DNA from 2 places in the Pseudomonas sp. H3_E04 genome. Region 2 is predicted to be linked to the other one. Evidence: predicted binding sites of a transcription regulator. Region 2 holds the regulator's gene; the other holds the start of a gene.
What was found. The regulator sigma-54, encoded in region 2, starts transcription at its own class of promoters, with help from an activator protein. The targets are predictions, from matches to a motif close to ANTGGCATNNANNTTGCTNT.

Region 1 (10,519 bases), 2.6 Mb from region 2:
CGAGAAGGTGCTGGCTGAAGTGGCGCCGACCCCGGAAGCGATTTCGGTGGGCGTGGTCGATGTCGAGACGCAGACCAAGGCGCTGTCGCTGCGGGTACTGACGGTCGATGACTCGTCGGTGGCGCGCAAGCAGGTCACGCGTTGTCTGCAGACCATCGGTGTCGAAGTGGTGGCGCTGAACGACGGCAAGCAGGCGCTGGATTACCTGCGCAAGCTGGTCGACGAGGGCAAGAAGCCGGAAGAAGAGTTCCTGATGATGATTTCCGACATCGAGATGCCGGAGATGGACGGGTACACCCTGACGGCGGAAATCCGCGGCGACGCGCGCATGCAAAAGCTCCATATCATCCTGCATACTTCGTTGTCGGGGGTATTCAATCAGGCGATGGTGAAGAAAGTCGGTGCTGATGACTTTCTGGCCAAATTCCGTCCTGATGACCTCGCATCCCGGGTAGTCGACCGGATCAAAGCTGCAGATATCAGCTAGGGACCTTCTGTCCCTGGCGTTCAACACGATTTAAGAGGCGGCATCATTGTCTACGGGTAATTTGGATTTCGAACAGTTCCGGGTCTTCCTGGAAAAAGCCTGTGGCATTCTGCTCGGTGAAAACAAGCAGTATCTGGTCTCGAGCCGTCTCAACAAACTGATGGAGCAGCAAGGCATCAAGTCCCTGGGTGAGCTGGTACAGCGCATCCAGACCCAGCCGCGCAGCGGTTTGCGCGAGCAGGTGGTCGATGCCATGACGACCAACGAAACCCTGTGGTTTCGCGACACCTATCCGTTTGAAGTCTTGAAGAACAAGGTACTGCCGGAAGCGATCAAGGCCAGCCCCAACCAGCGTCTGCGGATCTGGTCGGCGGCCTGCTCGTCGGGGCAGGAACCGTACTCGCTGTCGATGTCGATCGACGAGTTCGAGCGCAGCAACCTTGGCCAGTTGAAGATGGGCGTGCAGATCGTTGCCACTGATCTGTCGGGGCTGATGCTCAATAACTGCAAGACCGGCGAGTACGACAGCCTGGCGATCGGTCGAGGTTTGTCGCCGGATCGCCTGCAGCGCTACTTCGACCCGAAGGGGCCGGGGCGCTGGGTGGTCAAGGCGCCGATCAAGAGCCGGGTGGAATTCCGCTCCTTTAACCTGCTCGACAGCTACGCAGCGCTGGGCAAGTTCGACATCGTGTTCTGCCGCAACGTGTTGATCTACTTCTCTGCCGAAGTGAAGAAGGACATCCTGTTGCGCATTCACAGCACGTTGAAGCCGGGCGGGTACCTGTTCCTTGGCGCTTCGGAAGCGCTGAACGGTTTGCCGGATCATTACCAGATGGTTCAGTGCAGCCCGGGGATTATCTACAAGGCGAAATAAGCGGTTTGCGCTGATACAAAAAACGGGAAGCCCGCAAAGGCCTCCCGTTTTTTTATGCCCGAATTATTTTCCACGAACACCACAAACCCCCTGTGGGAGCAGCCTGTTCGCCAAAGCGGTCTGTCCGTAAGACAGTTGGCGCCTGACACGCCCCCTTCGCGAGCAGGCTCGCTCCCACACGGATCTGCGCTGACCTGGCAACGACGGCAAGCGGCAGAAAAGCGGCATCCGGCGGTAACCGGTTGCCGCTTTTCTGGCATTGCCGCTTTGCCTGTTCGGCGCAAAGCCCCGGAATACGGGGGTTCTTCCATTTGGCACGGCGCTTGCTAAAGCTCAGATACGAAAAACCGGTCACCTGAAGGTTCCCGACATGAGCATCAGCTTCGACAAAGCGCTGGGCATTCACGAAAAGGCATTGGGCTTCCGCGCCCAGCGTGCCGAAGTGCTGGCCAACAACATCGCCAACGCCGACACCCCGAACTACAAGGCGCGGGATCTGGATTTCTCCAAAGTGCTCGAAGCACAGACCGAGAAGACCAAGACCGGCGGCCACTTTGCCCTGAACATGACCAACAGCCGGCACATCGAGGCTGAAGGGCTGGGCAACGGCGACGAGTCGCTGATGTATCGCACGCCGATGCAGCCTTCTATCGACCAGAACACCGTCGACGCTCAACTGGAACAGTCGAACTACGCGGAAAACGCCGTCGGCTTCCAGGCCAGCTTCACCTTGCTCAACAGCAAATTCAAAGGGCTGGTGTCAGCCCTGCGCGGAGAATAATCCATGTCCCTGTCCAGCGTTTTCAACATTGCCGGCAGCGGCATGAGCGCGCAGACCACGCGTCTGAACACCGTGGCCTCGAACATCGCCAACGCCGAAACCGTCTCGTCGAGCATCGACCAGACCTACCGCGCCCGTCACCCGGTGTTCGCCACCATGTTCCAGGGCGGCCAGGCCGGCGGCAGCAACTCGCTGTTCCAGAACCAGGACGCGGCCGGGCAGGGCGTGCAGGTACTCGGCGTTGTCGAAGACCAGAGCAACCTCGAAGCGCGCTACGAGCCGAACCATCCGGCTGCCGACGCCAAGGGCTACGTTTACTACCCGAACGTCAACGTGGTGGAAGAAATGGCTGACATGATTTCCGCGAGCCGGTCGTTCCAGACCAACGCCGAAATGATGAACACCGCCAAAACCATGATGCAGAAGGTACTGACCCTCGGTCAGTAATAAGGGGCGAGTGCCATGAGCGTTACGGATACCACCAGCAGCCTGAGCATGAATGACATCCTGGCCAACTCGTCGAAGACGAGTAGCACTACGTCGGGTGGCATTGCTTCGGCGACCAACAGTGCCACCGGCGGTCAAGCGCTGGGCAAGGATGCATTCCTGCAGTTGCTGGTCACCCAGCTGAAAAACCAGAACCCGCTCGACCCGCAGGACAACAGCGCCTTCGTCGCGCAGTTGGCGCAGTTCAGCAGCCTTGAAGGCATCACCACGCTGAACTCCACTGTCAGTGGCCTGGCCGGCAACTACAACTCGTCGCAGGCGCTGCAAGCGTCGTCGCTGGTCGGTCGCAACGTGATCGTGCAGACCAACACCGCCCAGCTCGATGACCCGAGCAAAGGCCTGACCGGTTCGGTCACCGTGCCTTCGTCGATTGCCGGCGGCACCGTGACCATTACCGACAAGGACGGCAAGACCGTGCGCACCATCGACCTGGGCAGCCGCGCTGCCGGCGATGCCAGTTTCACTTGGGACGGCAAGGACACCGCCGGCACCGTGGTTCCGGTCGGCACTTACACGTTCAAGGCCAACGCACCGATCAACGGCACCGCGACCGACCTGGCGACTTACCTGCCAGCGACCGTCAACAGCGTGACGATCAGCCAGACCGGTGGCGAGCTGATGCTCAACCTGGCCGGCAAGGGCACCGTTGCCCTGTCCAAAGTACAAACCATTGGTATATAGAGCCGACTAACCCGGCACGAAGGAGTGGAACATGTCTTTTAACATCGGCCTTAGCGGTCTCTATGCCGCCAACAAACAACTCGACGTAACCGGCAACAACATCGCCAACGTCGCCACCGCCGGTTTCAAATCCTCGCGCGCAGAATTCGAAGACGTCTATTCGTCAACTCGTCTGGGCAGCGGCAGCAAAGTCATCGGTAACGGCGTACGCCTGGCCAACGTTTCCCAGCAGTTCACCCAGGGTGACATCAACAACACTGGCAACGTGCTGGACATGGGCATCAACGGTTCCGGCTTCTTCACCATGAGCAACAACGGCTCGATCTCGTACACCCGTGCCGGTACGTTCAAGGTCGACAACGCCGGTTACATCACCAACACCGACTACACCTCGCGTCTGCAGGGTTACGGTGTGGATGCCAACGGCAAGATCATCAACGGCGTGTTGACCGATCTGAAGATCGACACCTCGAACCTGGCGCCGAAGTCGTCTTCTGCGGTGACCTCGAGCATCAACCTCAATTCGTCTTCGCCAGTGATCGTCGATACCGGCGCCAGCGCCGTGACGTTCGACCCGTCGAAGCCGGAAACGTACACCAAGTCGTTCAGCACACCGATCTATGACACCCAGGGCAACGCCCACGTCATGGACCAGTACATGGTCAAGACTGGCGGGAACACCTGGAAGGTTTACACCCTGGTCGATGGCCGTAACCCGGACGCTACCGGCAGCAACCCTGTGACCACTGCGCCGGTCGCTTCGACATTGTCGTTCGACAGCTCCGGCAAGCTGGTTCAGGTGAGCACGCCTAACCCGGCGGATCCGGCCAACCCGATCATCAGCAGCGATCTGAAGATGACCGGCTGGGTGCCGGGCACTGTGACCAATGGCGTGTTTACGCCTAACGGCGCGGCAGCGAACCCGAATGGCGTGACCATCTCGATGGCCAACACCACGCAGTACAACGCTGATACCTCGCGTACGATCCCGACTCAGGATGGTTACGCCACTGGCCAGATCACTAACCTGACCATCGACGGCACCGGTACGCTGTTCGCCAACTTCAGCAACAACCAGAGCAAGGCGATCGGTCAGGTTGCGCTGGCCAGCTTCACCAACGAACAGGGCTTGCAGGCTGTCGGTGGCACTAGCTGGAAAGAGACTTTCGCTTCGGGCATTCCGGGCTACGACGCGCCGAAGACCGGTACGTTGGGTGAGGTGGTGTCGAACTCGCTGGAAGAGTCGAACGTTAACCTGACCAATGAGCTGGTTGATCTGATCAAGGGTCAGAGCAACTATCAAGCGAACGCGAAGACCATTTCGACGCAGAGCACGATTATGCAGACCATTATTCAGATGACCTGATTCGGGTTTCTGACTGGTTTTTTGGGCCCCTCGGTTTTGAGGGGCTTTTTTTTGGGTCGTGGCGGCCTTTGGGCCGACCAGGCTGTTGGGGTTTTGGGTGTATATCCGTTTCTGCGGGTGTTGCTGATTACGGTTTCGCCCTTACGGCGACTTACTTTTTTACAAGCGCCAAAAAAAGTAAGCAAAAAACGCTAGCTCCTACGTTCGGCCCGCTCGCTGGGGCTCGGGGTACCTTCGCTCCGGGACTGATCCGGGCGCAGCGGCTACGGTTTGCTTCGCTGCACCTCCTTCCGCTGTGTCTGGCTGCGCCAGACGGTCGCTGCGCTCCCACGCCCGGATCAATCCCTCCACTCAGCCTTCCGACGTCGCCGGTGGATCAAGATCAAGAGCACTCGAGCTTGCGCTCATTGTTGAGTGGTGCGGCTTCGCCGCGGGCAGCTGCGCTGCTTTGCCTTTTTGTGGGAGCGAGCTTGCTCGCGAAGGCGGCCTGTCAGCCGACCTGTTCTTGAAGTGGTACCCAATCCAACTGTAGGAGCTGCCGAAGGCTGCGATCTTTTGATCTGGCTTTTGCTTTTGCTTTGGCTTTGGCTTTTGATCCGGCTTTTGATCTTTTGCCCCTTCGGCAGGCTTCGTTACGGGATCGATCCGGGGGGGGAGCGCAGCGACCGTACGACCAGGTCTCTGAAAAGGTGACTCGCTGTAAGAGCGAAACCATAAGAAGCCGTTTCCGCAGCAACGGATATTCACCCAAGCCCAAACCAACCCCCAAAAAACAAACCCCCGACAAACCGGAAGTCTGTCGGGGGTTTTCTTTTGCTTTGAGATATCAGGCGTCTTGCAACGCCTGGTCTCAGCTCAGCTTACTGGCAAGCTTCGCAATCCGGCTCGTCAATTGCGCAGGCCTTTGGCACTGGCGCCGGGCCTGCCGGAGCGGCCAGAACCGAATCGTCGCCGTGGTTGCCGCCGCTGGAAACAGCGTTCAGCTTACCGGTGTTGATGGTCGACTTCTCGGTGCTGGTCGCGGCCAGGGCACGGAGGTAGTAGGTGGTTTTCAGACCACGGTACCAGGCCATGCGGTAGGTCACGTCGAGCTTCTTGCCCGATGCGCCGGCGATGTACAGGTTCAGCGACTGGGCCTGGTCGATCCACTTCTGACGACGGCTGGCGGCGTCAACGATCCACTTGGTGTCCACTTCGAACGCGGTCGCGTAGAGCTCTTTGAGTTCTTGCGGGATGCGCTCGATCTGCTGCACCGAACCGTCGTAGTACTTCAGGTCGTTGATCATCACCGAGTCCCACAGACCGCGAGCCTTCAGGTCGCGAACCAGGTACGGGTTGATCACGGTGAATTCGCCCGACAGGTTCGATTTCACGTACAGGTTCTGGTAGGTCGGTTCGATCGACTGCGAGACGCCAGTGATGTTGGCGATGGTCGCGGTCGGTGCGATGGCCATGATGTTCGAGTTACGGATGCCTTTCTGTACACGGGCGCGAACCGGTGCCCAGTCGAGGGTTTCCTTCAGGTCGACGTCGATGTACTTCTCGCCACGCTGTTCGATCAGGATCTGTTGCGAATCCAGCGGCAGGATGCCCTTGGACCACAGCGAACCGTTGAACGTCTCGTAGGCGCCGCGCTCGTCGGCCAGGTCGCAGGAAGCTTGGATCGCGTAGTAGCTGACCGCTTCCATCGACTTGTCGGCGAACTCGACGGCAGCGTCGGAGCCGTAGGCGATGTGCTGCAGGTACAGAGCGTCCTGGAAGCCCATGATGCCGAGACCGACCGGACGGTGGCGGAAGTTGGAGTTCTTCGCTTGCGGCACCGAGTAGTAGTTGATGTCGATCACGTTATCGAGCATGCGCACGGCAGTGTTCACGGTGCGTTGCAGCTTGGCGGTATCGAGCTTGCCGTCGACGATGTGGTTCGGCAGGTTGATCGAGCCCAGGTTGCAAACGGCGATTTCGTCCTTGTTGGTGTTCAAGGTGATCTCGGTGCACAGGTTCGAGCTGTGGACCACGCCGACGTGCTGCTGCGGGCTGCGCAGGTTGCACGGGTCTTTGAAAGTCAGCCATGGGTGGCCGGTTTCGAAGAGCATGGAGAGCATCTTGCGCCACAGGTCTTTGGCCTGGATGGTCTTGAACAGCTTGACCTTGCCCGGGTACTCGGTCAGCGCTTCGTAGTACTCGTAGCGCTCTTCGAAGGCTTTACCAGTCAGGTCGTGCAGGTCCGGAACTTCGGATGGCGAGAACAGGGTCCACTTGCCGTCATCGAAGACGCGCTTCATGAACAGGTCAGGGATCCAGTTGGCGGTGTTCATGTCGTGGGTACGACGACGATCGTCACCGGTGTTCTTGCGCAGCTCGATGAACTCTTCGATGTCCATGTGCCAGGTTTCCAGGTAGGCACACACCGCGCCTTTGCGCTTGCCACCCTGGTTCACGGCCACAGCGGTGTCGTTCACCACTTTGAGGAACGGCACCACGCCTTGCGACTTGCCGTTGGTGCCCTTGATGTACGAACCCAGCGCACGAACAGGCGTCCAGTCGTTGCCCAGACCACCGGCAAATTTCGACAGCATGGCGTTGTCGTGGATCGCGTGATAGATGCCCGAAAGGTCATCCGGCACGGTAGTCAGGTAGCAGCTCGACAGCTGTGGACGCAGAGTACCGGCGTTGAACAGGGTCGGGGTCGAAGCCATGTAGTCGAACGAGGACAGCAGGTTGTAGAACTCGATCGCACGGTCTTCTTTCTGCTTTTCTTCGATCGCAAGACCCATGGCCACGCGCATGAAGAAGATCTGCGGCAGTTCGAAACGCACGCCATCCTTGTGGATGAAGTAGCGGTCGTACAGGGTCTGCAGGCCGAGGTAGGTGAATTGCTGATCGCGCTCGTGGTTGATCGCCTTGCCCAGTTTTTCCAGGTCGAAGGTGGCCAGCACAGGGTTCAGCAGTTCGAACTCGATACCTTTGGCGATGTACGCCGGCAGGGCCTTGGCGTACAGGTCGGCCATTTCGTGATGGGTGGCGCTTTCGGCGACTTCGAGGAAGTTCAGGCCTTCGGCACGCAGGGTGTCCATCAGCAGGCGGGCGGTGACGAACGAGTAGTTCGGCTCGCGCTCGACCAGGGTACGGGCGGTCATCACCAGGGCGGTGTTGACGTCGGTCAGGGCCACGCCGTCATACAGGTTCTTCAGTGTTTCGCGCTGGATCAGGTCGCCGTCGACTTCTTCCAGGCCTTCGCAGGCCTCGGTGACGATGGTGTTCAGACGGCCCATGTCCAGCGGCGCCAGGCTACCGTCGGCACGCGTGATGCGGATCGACGGGTGCGCATTGACGGCAGCTTCGGCCGGCGCGTGGGCAGCGCGTTCTTTCGAACGGCCGTCGCGGTAGATCACGTAGTCACGGGCAACTTTCTGCTCGCCGGCACGCATCAGGGCCAGTTCGACCTGGTCCTGGATTTCTTCGATGTGGATGGTGCCGCCCGATGGCATGCGACGCTTGAAGGTCGCGGTGACCTGCTCGGTCAGGCGCGCAACGGTGTCATGGATTCGCGACGAAGCGGCAGCGGTGCCGCCCTCAACTGCGAGAAACGCTTTGGTGATAGCGACGGTGATCTTGTCATCAGTGTAAGGAACGACAGTGCCATTACGCTTGATCACGCGCAGCTGGCCAGGCGCGGTGGCTGCCAGATCCGAAGTCGAATCGGCGGCCTGCGGCAAGGTGCCCTGCGGGTTCTCGCGAGTTGTGTCGGTTTGCATGGGGGGTGGTCTCCACATTCTCTATGTTTGTTTGGCACCGTCATGGTGCTCACCGTTCTGTACCGAAGCACTGCAACCGACGGGCGTCGGCATTACAAACTTCGGAACAGTAGGAAAAAGGCTGCAACGCCGCATCCTTGCCGAAGTTTTGGTTACGAGCCGAAGCTCGCCACCGGATTCCTTCGCGGGTGGCAGTCATGACTGCAACACCCATACCGTTTTGTCCGTTTCGGACCAAATAAAACGGTGCCATCCGCCAGTGCGGTTTGGGCTTGAAAAAACTCGTTCGTTCTACCGGAAACTGGCCATAAAGCACTTGAGTTTCAGGCCTGAAATGTGGTTGGGCGATTTAGACGAAAACCCTATATGTAGGGTCTGCGTTTTCGCGGTGCTACAAGATAATGCGTTTCAGGGGAGGATTGCAACGTACTACCTGTGGATAAGCCTGTGCGTAATTTGTGTAAGAAACAGGGAAAACGCGTGTAGGCCGCTAACCTGCTGAGCCAGACCGTTTGTCACTGTTTTTTTGCCTGGAAAAACGCTTCAGCGGTTTTTTAAGGGCGCGAACCCTACCACACAATTCCGCCTCGTCCGAACGCATTTACCGACTTGTTTTCCGGGTGGCCGGCGTTTATACAATCGCTGGTTGCACTGGGATTTTTATCCTCCCGAAATATGACAGCTGATCGGGAGGACTCATGTAGGAGCTGCCGAAGGCTGCGATCTTTTGATTGTGATTTTTCAAGAGCAAGATCAAAAGATCGCAGCCTCGTTTCACTCGTCAGCTCCTACAGGAACCGCGTTCATTCAGCGAAACCTTCATATATCAATAAAAACAGCAAGCAGAGGTCACCGGTGGAGCAACAAACCTGGCAGGTATTGATCGTCGAGGATGACCAGCGACTGGCCGAGCTCACCCGCGATTACCTGCAAGCCAATGGCCTGCGCGTCGAGATCGAAGGCAATGGTGCGCTGGCGGCGGCGCGGATCATCAGGGAGCAACCGGATCTGGTGATCCTCGACCTGATGCTGCCCGGCGAGGATGGCCTGAGCATTTGTCGCAAGGTGCGCAGCCAGTACGACGGGCCGATCCTGATGCTCACCGCGCGCACCGACGATGCTGATCAGATTCACGGCCTCGATCTTGGTGCCGACGACTATGTGTGCAAACCGGTGCGTCCGCGCTTGCTGCTGGCGCGCATCCAGGCGTTGCTGCGACGCAGTGACACACCGGAACCGGCGGCGGAAAAATCCCGGCGTTTGCAATTCGGTCCACTGGTGGTCGACAACGCGTTACGCGAAGCCTGGCTAAGCGACAACGGTATCGAGCTGACCAGCGCCGAGTTCGACCTGCTCTGGCTGCTGGTGTCCAACGCCGGGCGGATTCTTTCCCGCGAAGAAATCTTCACTGCATTGCGCGGCATCGGCTACGACGGCCAGGATCGCTCGATCGACGTGCGCATCTCGCGCATCCGTCCGAAAATCGGCGATGACCCCGATCATCCGCGGCTGATCAAGACCATCCGCAGCAAAGGCTATCTGTTCGTACCGGAAGCCTGCGCAGACCTGGCGCTGTGAATTCGATCTTCCTGCGCATCTACGGCGGCATGTGCGCCGCGCTGATTCTGGTGGCGGTACTCGGCGTGCTGGCGCTGAACCTGCTCAATCAGGTGCGCAGCGAGCAATACCGCGAGCGCCTGGCCCACGGCACTTTCTCGCTGATGGCCGATAATCTGCAACCGATGAACCAGACCGAACGCCATCGCGCGTTGCTGGTGTGGGAGCGGCTGCTCGGTATTCCGCTGACGCTGAAGAAATTCTCTGAAACCGACCTCGATCTGGCCCAGCGCACCCGTGTGCTGCGCGGTCAGGCGCTGGTCGAGCAGACCGGGCCACATGCGGCCAAGGTCTATCGGCTGATCAGCGAAAAAGAGCAAATGATGCTGGTGGGCGAGGTGCAGCAGATCAGCGAGCAACTGGCCCGGGCGACCATTTACCTGCTGGCCGATGAGCTGGTGCGGGTACCGGTCGGCGAACAGCCCAAGCGTCTGGCGCAGATAAAGCAGGA
Region 2 (10,519 bases):
CGCCGCGCAGGCCGCCTTCAGGCGCCTTGGCCTTGATGTAGCCGCCTTCGACGTCGATGACCGCGCCCATGGCTTCGAGGCCACGGATGTGCAGGTCGACCGGACGCGAACCGATGGCGCAACCGCCAGGCAGTGCCACTTCGGCTTCACCGAAACGCGCGACCATCGGGCCCAGTACCAGAATCGACGCACGCATGGTTTTCACCAGTTCGTACGGGGCGATCAGGGTCTTGATGGTGCGCGGGTCGATTTCGACGCTGAGCTTCTCGTCGATCACCGGCTCGATGCCCATGCGCCCGAACAGCTCGATCATGGTGGTGATGTCGTGCAGGTGCGGCAGGTTGCCGACGGTGACCGGGCCATCGCACAGCAAGGTCGCAGCCAGAATCGGCAGGGCGGAGTTCTTCGCGCCGGAAATGCGGATCTCGCCATCAAGACGAGCGCCACCGGTAATAATCAATTTATCCATTAGTATCTCGACGCCCTAGGGCTCAGGTGCGCTCGGCCCAGGCCGCGCGGCTGAAAAATTTCATAGTGACCGCATGGATGCTGCCATCGGTGATCCATGGGTTCAAATGGGCATAGACCTGCTGCTGACGCTTCACCGGGCTCAACGCCGCCAGTTCATCGCTGATCACGTTCAGCTGGAAGTTGCAGCCTTCGCCTTCAACTTCTACCAGCGTTCCTGGCAGCTTTCCTTCTAGGAAGCTCTTCACTTCTACGGCCTGCATGCTCAACCTCAATCGGCGCCCTGTGCGCACGGGTCGGACATCATACAAAAAAGCCCCGCGCCTGCGAACCCCGCAACGCAGGACTCTGACGGGGGGCTTCTTTATAGATGCGGGTTCAGGGGTGCGCCAGCAGCTCGGTCAACTCGCTGACCTGAGCAATTTCGCGCATGTCTTCGGGCATCGCGCGGATGCTGACGGCCTTGCCGGCCGCCTGCGCATCACGCATGAAGCACAGCAGCAACGACAGGCCGACGCTGCTGGACTTCTGCACCGCCGAACAATCGATGACCAGCGCCGATGCCTTGCTCGACTTGATCAGCGCCTGCCCTTCCTTGCGCAGGTCAGGCCCGGTGCGGTAATCCAGCACGCCGCTGAGCACCAGCTCGTCGACATCACTCATACGAACTGCCGCCTCACTCATTGCGCTGGCTTCGCGGCGGCTTTGTCGGTTTCCTGCTTGGCCTTGGCCACTTCACCGGCCCAGCCATCGATGGTCTTGTCCAGATCGTTGCCATTGCGTTGCATGGCGTCGGCGAACTGGTCACGGAACAGCTTGCCGATATTGATGCCGTTGATGATCACGTTGCGCAGTTTCCACTCGCCGCTGATCTTCTCAAGCGTGTATTGCACCGGATAGATCGCGCCGTTGCTGCCCTTGACGGTCATGTTGACGCTGGTGCGGTCGCCCGATTCGTCTTTGGCCGGGTCAACGGTAATACCCTGGTTGTTGTATTCCAGCAAAGCGTTGCCGTAGAACTGGAACAGGCCGCGCTTGAAGTTTTCCTGAAAGCGTTGCATCTGCTCAGGCGTAGCCTTGCGCGAATACTTCACGGTCATGATGCTTTTCGAGATGCCCTCGGCATCTACCACCGGACCAACGATGCTGTTCAGCGCCGCATAGAAATCCTGCGGATCCTGCTTGTACTTCTCTTTGTTGGCCTGCAAATCGGCAAGCATCCGGTTCGTGGTGTCCTGAATCAGGTCATGAGCCGATTGCCCCGGTGCAGCGTTAGCCATCAACGGCAGGGCCGCGAGCAACACCAACAGGCCACGTCGCAAGATAGAGATCATTCAAAAGCTCCTCATTTGGCGTCTTTGCTAACGGTATTGAGCAGGAATTTACCGATCAGGTCTTCCAGTACCAGTGACGACTGCGTGTCGTGGATGGTTCCACCGTCTTTCAACTGGGTGTCCTCGCCGCCGACGCTGATACCGATATACTTCTCGCCCAGCAGACCCGCGGTGAGGATAGACGCTGTGGAATCGACCGGCAGGTTGTCGACCTTTTTATCCACTTGCAGCGTGACCCGACCGGTGAAGCTGTCGCGATCCAGATCGATAGCGGTGACCTTGCCGATGGTCACACCGGCCATGGTCACTTTGGCTCTGACCGTCAAACCGGCGATATTGTCGAAATACGCATACAACTTGTAAGTGTCGGTGGACGAAGTCGGAGACAGGCCGCTGACGCGCAAGGCGAGCAGCAGCAAAGCCAGGATCCCTGCCAGCAGGAACAGGCCGACACCGATTTCCAGGGTGCGGTTTTGCATCAGAAATCTCCAAACATCAAAGCGGTCAGAATAAAGTCCAGGCCGAGCACTGCCAGCGAGGCAAACACCACGGTCTTGGTGGTGGCGCGACTGATTCCCTCGGAAGTGGGTTCACAGTCATAGCCTTGGAATACGGCGATCCAGGTCACGACAAAGGCGAAAACGACACTTTTGATCACGCCATTGAGCACGTCGCTGGTGAAGGTCACGCTGTTCTGCATGTTCGCCCAGTAGGAGCCTTCGTAGACGCCCAGCCAATCGACCGCGACCCACGAACCGCCCCAGATGCCGACGACGCTGAAGATCATCGCCAGCACCGGCAGGGAAATGAAGCCGGCCCACAGGCGCGGGGCGATGATGTACTTGAGCGGATCGACACCGATCATTTCCAGGCTGGACAGCTGCTCGGTGGATTTCATGTTGCCGATCTCGGCGGTCAGCGCCGAACCGGCGCGACCGGCAAACAGCAACGCGGTGACCACCGGCCCCAGTTCACGCAGCAGCGTCAGGGCGACCATCTGCCCCACCGCCTGCTCTGAACCATAGCTGGAAAGAATGCTGAAGCCCTGCAGCGCGAGCACCATGCCGATGAAAATGCCGGAGACCACGATGATCACCAGCGACATGACGCCGACCGAATGCAGTTGTTTGATCAACAGGCCGAAACCACCGCTGATACCGCCACGGCCCAGCAGGGCGTGAAACAGGAACAGGGTCGCTCGACCAAACACCGCGACCGCGTCGATCGCCGATTCGCCGAACCGACGCACGCGTTCCATCAATGAAATTCTGCGCATCAGCGCTTCCCCAGAAGATCTGCGCGGTAATCCGTCGCTGGAAAGTGATACGGCACCGGGCCATCGGGATCGCCGGTCATGAACTGGCGGATACGCGGTTCATCCGAATTCATCAGTTCGTCCGGCGTGCCCTGCCCCAGCACCTGACCATCGCCCACTACATAGATGTAGTCGGCAATGCTCGCGGTTTCCGCCAGGTCATGGGAGACCACGATACTGGTGATTCCCAGTGCATCGTTGAGCAGGCGGATCAGGCGTACCAGCACGCCCATGGCGATCGGGTCCTGGCCCACGAAGGGCTCGTCGTACATGAGAATCTGCGGATCGAGGGCAATCGCCCGGGCCAGCGCAACGCGGCGCTTCATGCCACCGGACAGTTCGTCCGGCATCAGTTCGATCGCGCCACGCAGCCCCACCGCCTGCAATTTGAGCAGGACGATGTCGCGGATCATGTCTTCCGGCAGCTGGGTGTGCACCCGCAGCGGGAAGGCTACGTTCTCGAACACATCGAGGTCGGTGAACAGCGCACCGCTCTGAAACAGCACGCCCATGTGCTTGCGCGCATCGAACAGATCACTGCGCGACAGCGTCGGCAGGTTCTGCCCGTTTACCCAGACTTCGCCGCCGGACGGCCGCAACTGCGCGCCCATCAGGCGCAGCAGCGTGGTCTTGCCGCAGCCGGAAGGCCCCATGATGCCGGTGACCTTGCCGCGCGGGATGCGGATATCGACGTTATTGAAAATGCTCCGCGCACCGCGCTTGAAGGAGACTCCCTTCAGCTCGACCGCGTAGGCGTTATCGGCACTCATCTAAACTCCTTGCGATGCAGCCTCTCACTGGGATGCCAGACTTTCCTCGGAAACACCTGCATCCCGGGCAGGCCGAACTGGCGGCGAACTATATCACTGCAAAGGCTGAGCGCCCAAGCGAGAACCCGGCCAAGATCGCCGACTGAAGAGGGCCTGAGCGAGTTTCAGAGGGTTTTGGTAACCAGTAATGACAAAGCACGTCGAACTTGCGTGAGGCTTTGCCACATAACCGCTATAATCGCCGCCTTTTCATCGGCCCATACGATTCTGACATGAGCAAAACCCGCGACCTGATTCAATCGGCACAACGCACCATCCGCCTCGAAGTGGAAGCCGTCCAAGGCTTGATGGCCCATATCGACGCCGATTTCGTACGCGCCTGCGAGATGATTCTGGCCAGCAAGGGCCGCGTGGTCGTAGTCGGCATGGGCAAATCCGGGCATATCGGCAACAAGATCGCCGCGACCCTGGCCAGCACCGGCACCCCGGCGTTTTTCGTGCATCCGGCCGAAGCCAGCCACGGCGACATGGGCATGATCACCCGCGACGACGTTATTCTGGCCCTGTCGAACTCTGGTTCGACCAATGAAATCGTGACTCTGTTGCCGTTGATCAAGCGCTTGGGCATTCAACTGATCAGCGTCACCGGCAATCCGCAGTCGCCATTGGCGAAGGCAGCCGAGGTCAATCTCAATGTGCATGTCGAGCACGAAGCCTGCCCGCTGAATCTGGCACCGACCTCTTCGACCACCGCCGCGCTGGTCATGGGTGACGCTCTGGCCGTGGCCTTGCTGGAAGCGCGTGGTTTCACCGCTGAAGATTTTGCCTTCTCGCATCCGGGTGGCGCCCTTGGCCGTCGCCTGCTGCTGAAAGTGGAAAACGTCATGCACGCCGGGCAAGAGCTGCCACAGGTACAACGCGGCACCCTGCTCAAAGACGCACTGATGGAAATGACCCGCAAAGGTCTGGGCATGACCGCTATCCTTGAAGCCGACGGCAAGCTCGCCGGGATCTTCACCGACGGTGATTTGCGCCGCACGCTGGATCGCGCCATCGACATCCGCAGCGCCACCATCGATCAGGTGATGACCGCACACGGCAAGACCGCCCGGCCCGACATGCTCGCTGCCGAAGCCCTGAAAATCATGGAAGACCATCGAATCAACGCCCTGGTAGTCGTCGACGAGGAGGATCGCCCGATCGGCGCCTTCAACCTCTCCGACCTGCTGCGCGCAGGAGTCATGTAATGAGCAACGATCTGCTGCAACGCGGCAAAGCGATCAAACTGGCAGTCTTCGACGTCGATGGCGTACTCACCGACGGGCGCCTGTACTTCCTCGAAGACGGCAGCGAGTTCAAGACCTTCAACACCCTCGACGGCCAGGGCATCAAGATGCTGATGAATGCCGGCGTACAAACCGCGATCATCAGCGGTCGCAGGACCCCGGTGGTCGAGCGTCGCGCGAAAAACCTCGGCATCCCCCATCTGTTTCAGGGGCGTGAAGACAAACTGGTGGTACTCGACGGTCTGCTCGCGCAACTGGGCCTAAGCTATGAAGAAGTCGCCTATCTCGGTGACGATCTGCCAGACTTGCCGGTAATCCGCCGTGTAGGGCTGGGCATGGCGGTGGCCAACGCTGCCGATTTCGTCCGCGAACACGCCCACGGCGTTACCCGCGCCCGTGGCGGCGAGGGTGCCGCCCGCGAATTCTGCGAATTGATCCTGCGCGCCCAGGGCCGCCTCGAAGCGGCCAACGCCGCGTACCTGTGAGCCTGACCATGTTTAGCAAAAAGTTTCGCAACTTCCTGCTGTTCGGCTGCATCGCGGCGATTTTCGCTGCGGTCGGCTATTGGAACATCAGCCCGGAGCGTTTCCTCGACAAGCCGCCGGTCTCGACCGCCGAGAATCCGATCGACTGGTACGCGACCAACACGCACACCATTCAGTACCTGCCCGACGGCAAGGTGCAGTACGAGATGACTTCCGACAAGGCCGAGCACGTCAAGGCGACCGATGTCACCCTGGTGACCAAGCCTGACTTGAACATGTATCGCGGTACCGACTTCCCCTGGCACGTGACCAGTGAACGCGGCGAAGTGAACTCGGGCGGTACCGAAGTGGAATTGATCGATTCGGTCCGCGTGCAGCGCACCGATGAGAAAAAGCGCGGCACCCTGATCACCAGCACCCGCATGACCGTGTTCCCGCAGCAGGAATATGCGCAGACTGCGCAACCCGTTAGAATCGAGGGCGCTGGTGGCGTGTCGACTGGCGTCGGAATGAAAGCGTACCTGAAGGACAGCAGGATACACCTGCAATCGAACGTAAGAGGACAGTATGAGGCTCGTTAAAACCCTCCCTATTTTGCTCAGTCTGGGCGCAGCACTGGGAAGCGCGAGCGCCTGGTCCCTGCCGAACGATCAGCAGCAGCCTATCCGCATTCAGGCCGACGACGCCCAACTGGACGACAAGAATGGCATCGCCACCTATAAAGGTGACGTGATCATTACCCAGGGTTCGATGAAGGTCACCGGCAACACCGTGACCATCACCCGCACCCCGACCGGTGATATCGACGTGGTGACTTCAGTCGGCAACCTCGCCTACTTCGAACAGATGCAGACTGCTGGCGACACCAAGCCTGTACAGGGCTGGGGTGTGACGATTCAGTACCATGCCGCGCAAAACCGCGTCGTACTGATCGACAAGGCCAAGGTTGTCGACAAGGACAACAACACCACTCAGGGCGAGAAAATCGTCTACGACACCGTGAAGAAACTGGCCAGCGCCGGTCGCGCCACGGGCAGCAAGGTCACCGAATCGCGTCCGCGCATCGACATGGTGATCCAGCCGAAGAAGAAAACCGAAGAGAAATCCCAGTAATGGCAACTCTGAAAGCTCAGCACCTGGCCAAGGCCTATAAAAGCCGCCAGGTCGTGCGTGACGTCAGCCTGTCGATCGACAGCGGGCAGATCGTCGGCCTGCTCGGCCCGAACGGCGCCGGCAAGACGACGTGCTTCTACATGATCGTTGGCCTGGTGCAGGCAGATCAGGGCCGTGTGCTGATCGATGACCTGGACGTCAGCCACCAGCCGATGCACGGCCGCGCCAAGGCCGGTATCGGCTATCTGCCGCAAGAAGCTTCGATCTTCCGCAAACTGTCGGTTGCCGACAACATCATGGCGATCCTCGAGACCCGCCCGGAACTCGACAAGGCCGGCCGGCGCAAGGAGCTGGAAAGCCTGCTGCAGGAATTCCACATCAGCCACATCCGCGACAACCTCGGCATGAGCCTGTCCGGTGGTGAGCGCCGCCGGGTGGAAATCGCTCGTGCCCTGGCCACTGCGCCGAAATTCATCCTGCTCGACGAACCGTTCGCCGGTGTCGACCCGATCTCGGTCGGCGACATCAAGCAGATCATCCACCACCTCAAGGCCAAGGGCATCGGTGTGCTGATCACCGACCACAACGTCCGTGAAACGCTGGATATCTGCGAAACCGCTTACATCGTCAACGACGGTCAACTGATCGCCGAAGGTGATGCCGAGACCATCCTGGCCAACGATCTGGTCAAGGAAGTGTATCTGGGTCACGAGTTCCGCCTGTAAGCGCGACAGCGCTGTATCGATTCAAGGCGCATTTATCCGCTTTAATTGTTACAGCGCTCTAGGCAAACACTTCAGTTTCAGGCATATAATTTGCTTAAGTTTGGCGCTTCGGCGCCCTGTAGTGTATGGCGCAAAGCGCCGGCGAATAAGGTGTTAAGCCCCTGCCATGAAACCATCGCTAGTCTTGAGAATGGGCCAGCAGCTGACGATGACACCGCAGCTGCAACAGGCCATCCGTCTGCTCCAATTGTCGACCCTGGACCTGCAACAGGAGATCCAGGAGGCTCTGGAATCCAATCCGATGCTCGAGCGCCAGGAAGAAGGCGACGACTTCGACAACGCCGATCCTCTGGCCGACAACGCCGAACAGAAGTCCGCCGAAATACAGGAACCCTCCTATCAGGAAACCGCTCCGACGGTGGACAACCTTGAGGATGGCGAATGGAACGAACGCATCCCTAACGAACTCCCCGTGGATACCGCGTGGGAAGACGTCTACCAGACCAGCGCCAGCAGCCTGCCCAGCAGCGATGACGACGAGTGGGATTTCACCACCCGCACGTCGGCCGGCGAGAGCCTGCAAAGCCATCTGCTGTGGCAACTGAACCTGGCACCGATGTCCGACACCGATCGCTTGATCGCCGTAACTCTGATCGATTGCATCAACAATCAGGGCTATCTGGACGAAACACTCGAAGAAATTCTTGAAGCGTTCGATCCGGAACTGGACATCGAGCTCGATGAAATCGAAGCCGTCCTGCATCGCATCCAGCAATTTGAGCCCGCCGGGATCGGCGCCCGCAACCTCAGCGAATGCCTGCTCCTGCAACTTCGCCAGTTGCCGGCCAAAACACCGTGGCTGGCTGAGGCCAAGCGCCTCGTCGCCGATTACATCGACCTGCTGGGCAGCCGCGATTACAGCCAGTTGATGCGCCGCATGAAGCTCAAGGAAGACGAGCTGCGCCAGGTCATCGAGCTGGTACAGAGCCTCAATCCGCGTCCGGGCTCGCAGATCGAATCGACCGAAGCCGAATACGTCATTCCCGATGTGATCGTGCGCAAGGACAACGAGCGCTGGCTGGTCGAGCTGAACCAGGAATCGGTGCCACGCCTGCGGGTCAACGCCCAGTACGCCGGTTTTGTGAAACGTGCCGACACCAGCGCCGACAACACTTTCATGCGCAACCAGCTGCAGGAAGCCCGCTGGTTCATCAAGAGCCTGCAGAGCCGCAACGAAACCCTGATGAAAGTGGCCACGCAGATCGTCGAACATCAGCGCGGTTTCCTCGAATACGGCGACGAAGCGATGAAGCCGCTGGTGCTGCATGACATCGCCGAAGCGGTCGGCATGCACGAATCGACGATTTCCCGGGTGACCACGCAAAAGTTCATGCATACCCCGCGCGGTATTTATGAGCTGAAATACTTTTTCTCCAGCCACGTCAGCACCTCCGAAGGCGGCGAATGCTCGTCCACGGCGATTCGCGCGATCATCAAGAAACTGGTCGCCGCGGAAAATCAGAAAAAGCCGTTGAGTGACAGCAAGATCGCTGGTTTACTGGAGGCACAAGGCATTCAGGTGGCTCGCCGCACCGTCGCCAAGTACCGCGAATCCCTCGGAATCGCGCCTTCGAGCGAACGCAAGCGGTTGATGTAAGCCACGTTACAGCGTTCCAGTGGCAGGCTTTTCGGCCTGCCGCTTTATGCACTGGCAACGAAGGAGAAGCTGTATGCAAGTCAACATCAGTGGACACCAACTGGAAGTGACCCAACCTCTGCGTTCCTACATCGAGGAAAAACTCCAACGACTGGAGCGACATTTCGACAAGATCACCAACGTGCAAGTCACGATGTGCGTCGAAAAGCTGAAGCAGAAGATCGAAGCCACCTTGCATATCCCCGGCAGCGAAGTGGTCGCCAACGCAGAAGATACCGACATGTACGCTGCGATCGACTCACTCACCGACAAGCTGGATCGCCAACTCAAAAAGCATAAGGAAAAGACCCAGAGCCTCCTCCAGGGCGCAACCGGTCGTTAACACCCCTATCCCATGATCCGACTTGAAACCATCCTGACCCCCGGCCGTTCCCAGGTGAACGCGCCGGGCGGCAGCAAGAAAAAAGCCCTCGAACAAATTGCCAACCTGATCCACCGCGAAGTGCCGGATCTGGCGATGCAGGATGTTTTCGAGGCGCTGATCGCCCGTGAAAAACTCGGCTCCACCGGTTTTGGCAACGGCATCGCCATCCCCCACTGCCGCCTCAAGGGCTGCGCGGGACCGGTGAGCGCCCTGTTGCACCTCGAAGCCCCGATCGATTTCGACGCCATCGACGGCGCCCCGGTTGACCTGTTGTTTGTGCTGCTGGTCCCGGAAGCCGCGACCGATGCGCATCTGGAGTTGCTGCGCCAGATCGCCAGCATGCTCGACCGCAAGGAAGTGCGCGACAAATTGCGCAGCGCTCCGAGCAATGAAGCCTTGTTCCAGGTTGTACTGGACGAGCAGAACGGGCACTAATCATGCGTTTGATCATTGTCAGTGGCCGTTCGGGCTCGGGTAAAAGTACCGCCCTGAATGTCCTTGAGGACAACGGCTACTACTGCATCGACAATCTGCCGGCCGGTTTGCTGCCGGAACTGGCCGAGCGGGCGCTGATTCACACGGAGCTGGCGCAGCCGCTGGTCGCCGTGTCGATCGACGCACGCAACCTGCCGAGCCATCTGTCACGCTTCCCTGAATTGCTCGAAGACGTGCGCGCCAAACACATCAAGTGCGATGTGCTGTATCTGGACGCCGACGAGGAAACCCTGCTCAAGCGTTTTTCCGAGACCCGTCGTCGCCACCCGTTGAGTAACGCCAATCGCTCACTGGCTGAAGCAATTCATGATGAAAGCGCCCTGCTCGGCCCGATCGCCGATTTGGCCGACCTGAAAATCAACACCACCAGCCTGAACCTCTATCAGCTTCGCGACACCCTGAAGCTGCGCCTGCTGAATCAGCCGGAACCCGGTACTGCGTTTCTGG

Region 1: flgB (flagellar basal body rod protein FlgB) is a predicted target of sigma-54. The motif match lies at 1,672-1,691, and genes of this name have one in related genera.

Annotation. Positions count from the first base shown of each region.
Region 1 covers NZ_CP162797.1:2,800,445-2,810,963, reverse strand. The annotation lists gene AB4N53_RS12600 (chemotaxis protein CheV) at 1-487, shown strand, start outside; gene cheR (protein-glutamate O-methyltransferase CheR) at 534-1,361, shown strand; gene flgB (flagellar basal body rod protein FlgB) at 1,732-2,142, shown strand; gene flgC (flagellar basal body rod protein FlgC) at 2,146-2,589, shown strand; gene flgD (flagellar hook assembly protein FlgD) at 2,605-3,330, shown strand; gene flgE (flagellar hook protein FlgE) at 3,362-4,696, shown strand; gene AB4N53_RS12570 (ribonucleoside-diphosphate reductase subunit alpha) at 5,557-8,451, opposite strand; gene AB4N53_RS12565 (response regulator) at 9,307-10,029, shown strand; gene AB4N53_RS12560 (ATP-binding protein) at 10,026-10,519, shown strand, end outside.
Region 2 covers NZ_CP162797.1:5,362,362-5,372,880, reverse strand. The annotation lists gene murA (UDP-N-acetylglucosamine 1-carboxyvinyltransferase) at 1-469, opposite strand, end outside; gene AB4N53_RS24135 (BolA family protein) at 492-731, opposite strand; gene AB4N53_RS24130 (STAS domain-containing protein) at 847-1,152, opposite strand; gene AB4N53_RS24125 (MlaC/ttg2D family ABC transporter substrate-binding protein) at 1,149-1,802, opposite strand; gene mlaD (outer membrane lipid asymmetry maintenance protein MlaD) at 1,814-2,281, opposite strand; gene mlaE (lipid asymmetry maintenance ABC transporter permease subunit MlaE) at 2,281-3,078, opposite strand; gene AB4N53_RS24110 (ATP-binding cassette domain-containing protein) at 3,078-3,887, opposite strand; gene AB4N53_RS24105 (KpsF/GutQ family sugar-phosphate isomerase) at 4,160-5,134, shown strand; gene AB4N53_RS24100 (KdsC family phosphatase) at 5,134-5,658, shown strand; gene lptC (LPS export ABC transporter periplasmic protein LptC) at 5,667-6,239, shown strand; gene lptA (lipopolysaccharide transport periplasmic protein LptA) at 6,226-6,771, shown strand; gene lptB (LPS export ABC transporter ATP-binding protein) at 6,771-7,496, shown strand; gene AB4N53_RS24080 (RNA polymerase factor sigma-54) at 7,663-9,153, shown strand; gene hpf (ribosome hibernation-promoting factor, HPF/YfiA family) at 9,227-9,535, shown strand; gene ptsN (PTS IIA-like nitrogen regulatory protein PtsN) at 9,548-10,012, shown strand; gene rapZ (RNase adapter RapZ) at 10,015-10,519, shown strand, end outside.